Regions from separate parts of the Citrobacter sp. C1 genome, predicted to be linked through region 2. Evidence: predicted binding sites of a transcription regulator. Region 2 holds the regulator's gene; the other holds the start of a gene.
What was found. The regulator LexA, encoded in region 2, represses DNA repair genes until DNA is damaged. The targets are predictions, from matches to a motif close to TNCTGTATGTACATACAGNA.
Positions count from the first base shown of each region.

Region 1: a site for LexA is predicted at 1,015-1,034, ahead of rmuC (DNA recombination protein RmuC). Genes of this name have one in related genera too.

Region 1 is NZ_CP115035.1:4,914,464-4,917,605, reverse strand. It holds gene udp (uridine phosphorylase) at 177-938, shown strand; gene rmuC (DNA recombination protein RmuC) at 1,080-2,510, shown strand; gene ubiE (bifunctional demethylmenaquinone methyltransferase/2-methoxy-6-polyprenyl-1,4-benzoquinol methylase UbiE) at 2,605-3,142, shown strand, end outside.
Region 2 is NZ_CP115035.1:4,678,823-4,681,964, forward strand. It holds gene IB214_RS22415 (CsbD family protein) at 1-51, opposite strand, end outside; gene dinF (MATE family efflux transporter DinF) at 188-1,507, opposite strand; gene lexA (transcriptional repressor LexA) at 1,639-2,247, opposite strand; gene IB214_RS22430 (diacylglycerol kinase) at 2,357-2,725, opposite strand; gene plsB (glycerol-3-phosphate 1-O-acyltransferase PlsB) at 2,896-3,142, shown strand, end outside.

The DNA.
Region 1 (3,142 bases), 240 kb from region 2:
TCTTTTGTGCAAGGCTTGCCTGTATCGAACAGTTAATGTGATGTTCATCACTATTTGACGGTAATGAAATGCAATTGATTTACATCAAAGTGATAGCTGTCACGAAAATATGTTTATGCCTTCGGTAAAGTGTGTTTTTGCTTCTTCTGACAAAACCGATTCACAGAGGAGTTTTTATGTCTAAGTCTGATGTTTTTCATCTCGGCCTCACCAAGAACGATTTACAAGGGGCTACGCTTGCTATCGTCCCTGGCGACCCTGAGCGTGTGGAAAAGATCGCCGCGCTGATGGACAAGCCGGTTAAGCTGGCATCTCATCGCGAGTTCACTACCTGGCGTGCTGAGCTGGATGGTAAAGCTGTGATTGTCTGCTCTACCGGTATCGGCGGTCCGTCGACCTCTATCGCCGTAGAAGAACTGGCGCAACTGGGCATTCGTACCTTCCTGCGTATCGGTACGACCGGCGCTATTCAGCCGCATATCAACGTGGGCGACGTGCTGGTTACCACCGCGTCTGTCCGTCTGGACGGGGCGAGCCTGCACTTTGCACCGATGGAATTTCCGGCTGTTGCCGATTTCGAATGCACCACCGCGCTGGTGGAAGCCGCGAAATCTATTGGCGCGACTACCCACGTCGGCGTGACCGCCTCTTCAGATACCTTCTACCCAGGCCAGGAGCGTTATGACACCTTCTCTGGTCGCGTGGTGAGCCGTTTCAAAGGCTCGATGGAAGAGTGGCAGTCCATGGGCGTCATGAACTACGAAATGGAATCCGCTACGCTGCTGACCATGTGTGCAAGCCAGGGTCTGCGTGCCGGTATGGTTGCGGGTGTTATCGTTAACCGTACTCAGCAAGAAATCCCGAATGCTGAAACCATGAAGCAAACGGAAAGCCACGCGGTGAAAATCGTGGTAGAGGCTGCACGTCGCCTGCTGTAATTTTCTCTCCTTTCTGAAAAGGCCGACATGTTCGGCCTTTTTATTTTGCGCAGTACCTCGCAGGAAATTCCTTTTAAACTGGACGTTTATACAGCACAATTCTATTTTGTGCGGGTAAGTCGTTGCTGTAAGGGGGGCGTAGTGGATATTTCGATAATGATAAGTGCCGTCGTGGCGTTAGCTGCAGGGCTGCTTGTGGGCTGGCTGGCGACCAAAGCGCGTGCCGACCAAATCCGCGCGGATCTTATCGAAGAACGGCGTGAACTGGATATTGCGCTAAGCGCCGCACGTCAACAGCTGGCGCAGGAAGCCCACTGGCGCGACGAGTGCGAGCTACTCAACAACGAACTTCGCAGCCTGCAGAGTATTAACACCTCTCTGGAAGCCGATCTCCGGGAAGTCACCACGCGACTCGACGCGACGCAACAGCATGCGGAAGATAAAATCCGCCAGATGATCAACAGCGAACAGCGTCTGAGCGAACAGTTCGAAAACCTGGCAAACCGTATTTTTGAACACAGCAATCGTCGCGTTGATGAGCAAAATCGCCAAAGCCTGAATAGCTTGCTTACACCATTACGTGAACAGCTGGACGGTTTTCGCCGCCAGGTGCAGGATAGCTTTGGCAAAGAGGCGCAAGAGCGTCATACCCTGGCGCACGAAATTCGTAACCTCCAGCAACTGAACGCGCAGATGGCGCAAGAAGCGGTTAACCTGACACGGGCGCTGAAAGGCGATAACAAAACCCAGGGCAACTGGGGAGAAGTCGTACTCACGCGGGTACTGGAGGCGTCCGGTCTGCGCGAAGGCTATGAATATGAAACTCAGGTCAGCATAGAAAATGACGCACGATCGCGGATGCAGCCGGATGTTATTGTCCGATTGCCGCAGGGCAAAGACGTGGTGATCGATGCGAAAATGACGCTGGTGGCCTATGAACGCTACTTTAATGCAGAGGATGACTACACCCGCGAAAGTGCGTTACAGGAACATATCGCCTCCGTGCGTAACCATATTCGTCTGCTGGGCCGCAAAGACTACCAGCAGTTGCCGGGATTACGTACGCTTGATTATGTGCTGATGTTTATCCCGGTTGAGCCCGCTTTTCTGCTGGCGCTGGACAGGCAGCCCGAACTGATTACAGAAGCACTCAGAAATAATATTATGCTGGTAAGCCCGACCACGTTGTTGGTGGCATTGCGCACCATTGCTAATCTGTGGCGGTATGAGCATCAAAGTCGTAATGCGCAGCAGATCGCGGACCGGGCCAGCAAGCTTTATGACAAAATGCGGCTGTTTGTCGATGATATGTCAGCAATAGGTCAGAGCCTGGACAAGGCACAAGATAACTATCGGCAGGCGATGAAAAAATTGTCTTCAGGGCGTGGAAACGTTCTGGCTCAGGCAGAAGCGTTTCGTGGATTGGGTGTAGAAATTAAGCGTGAGATTAATCCTGAACTGGCTGAACAAGCCACGAGCCAGGATGAAGAGTTTCGTTTACGTTCGGTCCCCGAGGCGCAACAAGACGAGACTTACCCCGATGGAGAGGCGGTAAATCAGCAATCAAACTAGCCCGTTTGGGTTAGTTGAACCCGGTAGAAGGGTAGGGCAAATTGGCCCAATCTGTTACACTTCTCGAACATTTTTTGGATGAGCAGGCACTGAGATGGTGGATAATTCACAAGAAACGACGCACTTTGGCTTTCAGACCGTCGCTAAAGAGCAGAAAGCTGACATGGTGGCCCACGTTTTTCATTCTGTGGCGTCTAAATATGACGTTATGAATGACTTAATGTCATTTGGCATTCATCGTTTGTGGAAGCGCTTCACCATTGATTGCAGTGGCGTGCGCCGTGGGCAGACTGTCCTGGATTTAGCCGGTGGTACGGGCGATCTGACGGCGAAATTTTCTCGCATGGTCGGTGAAACCGGGAAAGTGGTTCTGGCGGATATCAATGACTCAATGCTCAAAATGGGTCGCGAAAAGCTGCGCAACATTGGCGTGATTGGCAACGTCGAGTATGTCCAGGCGAACGCGGAAGCATTGCCGTTCCCGGACAACACCTTTGACTGCATTACCATTTCGTTCGGCCTGCGTAACGTCACGGATAAAGACAAAGCACTGCGTTCTATGTATCGCGTGTTGAAGCCTGGTGGACGTTTACTGGTGTTGGAATTTTCCAAGCCGATTATCGAGCCGCTGA
Region 2 (3,142 bases):
CACTTTACCTTTCAACTGCTTCCAGTTACCACCGACTTCGTCTTTATTCATCATCAAATCCTCATCGTTAGGTTGTGAATAGCGAGAGTGCTGCGTCCAGACACGCTATGTTTTTGCTGGACGTGAGAATAAGTGTAGTCAGTGATTCTGAGTTCTATTTATTATTCGGAATTTTTAACCATACGAGTCAGGAAAACCAGGTGCCATTTCGCCAGTGACGCCGCCAGATAAAAGCCAGCGAGAGTCCGCGCAGCGCCAGAAAAACGGCGAGTGCCAGCCACAAACCGTGGTTGCCTAACAGCGGTAACGTGAATAAGGTTAAGCCGAATCCCGCAGCGGCAACGGCCATACTGTTACGCATTTCCGCAGCACGCGTTGCGCCAATAAACATGCCGTCCAACAGGTAACACCAGACGCCCACCAGCGGTAACACCACCTGCCAGATAAGGTAACGATCGGCCAGCTGCTGAATCTGCGGTAGTGAGGTCAACGATGCAATAATGTGCTCGCCAAACAGGGCATAGATCAGTGAAAAAAGGATCGCCACAATGCCCGACTGTCGACACGCCGCGCGCCAGACATCCAACAGTTGGCTGCCATCCCGGGCACCATAAGCCTGACCAGAGTGCGCTTCCACGGCATAGGCAAATCCGTCCAGCGCATAGGCGGTGAAGGTCAACAGGGTCATCAGAACGGCGTTGACCGCAATAATATCGCCCCCGAGACGCGCCCCGAGTACCGTAATCGCACCAAAACACAGCTGCAGCAACAGCGAACGCAGCATGATGTCGCGGTTAAGCGCCATCAGACGGCGGAAGTTTCCGCGCCATGCCTGTTTCAGCATCATGAGCGAAACACCGCGCAGGTGGAGAACCTTGCGCACCATCAGCAGGCCAATCAGCAACGTGGCATATTCGGCAATCACCGTCGCCAGCGCGGCGCCCTGCACGTTCATATGCAGCCCCATCACCAGCCATATATCGAGCACAATGTTGAGGATATTGCCGACAATCAACAGGATCACCGGTGCTCGCGCGTACTGAACGCCCAGCAGCCAGCCAAGCAGTACCAGGTTCGCCAGCGAGGCAGGCGCGCTGAGCCAACGGATTTCAAGGAAGCGCCTGGCCTGTTCCAGTACCGCTTCGCTCCCCCCCACGATGTGTAACGCCAGATCGATAATCGGCGTACGAAATAGCGCAATTGCCGCCCCCGCCCCCAAAGCCAGAATCAGCGGCTGCACCAGTGCTCGGGCCAACGCCTGCGGATTTTTTGCGCCAAATGCCTGAGCCGTCAGCCCGGTGGTACTCATGCGTAGAAAGAGCAGCAGCATAAAGAGAAAACTGGTTGCCGTCGCACCCACTGCGACGCCACCCAAATAGACCGGGCTATCCAGATGACCAATCACAGCCGTATCCACCAGTCCCAGCAGGGGAACGGTGATATTGGAGAAAATCATTGGCAGGGCAAGGTGCCAGAGTGCTTTATCAGAGGAGGTAAAAAAAGGCATACAGGAGAGCCTGAGAAGACGTTAGAGATACTGGAAAAAATCGTACAGGCCCGGTAAACAGAGTGCCACCGGGCACGTTGCCGGATGACGACGTAAACGTCTTATCCGGCCTACAGGAAATCAACAGACCGTTACAGCCATTCACCGTTACGGATAACGCCGACGGCCAGTCCTTCAATGGTGAAGTTCTGCTCACGCAGGTCGACAACGATCGGTTTGAACTCGCTGTTTTCTGGCAGAAGCTCGACTTTATTTCCCTGTTTTTTCAGACGTTTAACCGTCACTTCATCATCAATGCGGGCAACAACCACCTGGCCGTTACGCACGTCCTGTGTCTTATGCACTGCCAGCAGATCGCCATCCATAATACCAATGTCTTTCATTGACATACCGCTGACGCGCAGCAGGAAATCAGCATTAGGTTTGAACAGGGATGGATCAACCTGATAGTGGCCTTCGATGTGCTGTTGCGCCAGCAGCGGCTCACCTGCAGCAACGCGACCTACAAGCGGTAATCCTACCTCTTCTTCATGCAACAGACGAATACCACGCGATGCACCAGAGACGATTTCGAGCACCCCTTTACGCGCCAGCGCTTTAAGGTGTTCTTCAGCCGCGTTTGGGGAACGGAATCCCAAACGCTGCGCGATCTCCGCACGCGTCGGTGGCATACCTGTCTGGCTGATGTGATCCCGAATGAGATCAAACACCTCTTGCTGCCTGGCCGTTAACGCTTTCATTCCGCCCCCTGGGTGTATATACAGTTATGCTGTGAGTATATACAGCTAAAGGCGATTTTGGAACCGCAAACTGCACAAAAAACAGGAGATTTATGAAGTTGTGGAATCCTTATCGAAAATGGGACCACAACAGGATGCCCCAGGTGATCAGGGCGACAAAAATAGACAGCAGAACAGCCGCCGACCCCATATCTTTCGCTCGACCGGAAAGTTCGTGATGCTCCGATCCAATACGGTCGACCACTGCTTCAATAGCGCTGTTTAAGATTTCAACGATCATCACCAGCATTACTGAACCAATCAACAACACACGGGTAATGGCGTCGACGTCCAGCCAGCAGGCGATGGCGACGCCCAGCAGTACGGCAACGCTTTCCTGACGAAATGCCGCTTCATTTATCCATGCGGCGCGAAAACCTTTCCACGAGTAGCCAGCAGCTTTGATAATTCGGGTGAATCCAGTGGTATTATTGGCCATCAAAAGAACCTTTTTACATTATTAGCGTCAATGTCATTGTAACGTTACCCCGTTTGTTTCAGGGTGTGGCAAAGCAGCGCGAAGTATGACGGGATACACCAGAAATTCACTAAACTTTCTGATATCCTTGCAGCGCATTTGCATTATTAACCAGAGGCTTTACATCGTTTATGTCCGGCTGGCCACGAATTTACTACAAATTACTGAATTTACCATTAAGCGTCCTGGTAAAAAGCAAGTCTATTCCGGCAGAACCTGCCCCGGAGTTGGGACTCGATACGTCTCGTCCCATTATGTACGTCCTACCGTACAACTCAAAAGCAGACTTGCTGACGCTACGTGCCCAATGTTTGGCGCACGATCTTCCCGATCCCCTGGAACCGCTGGAGATAGACGGGACTTTACTGCCGCGCTACG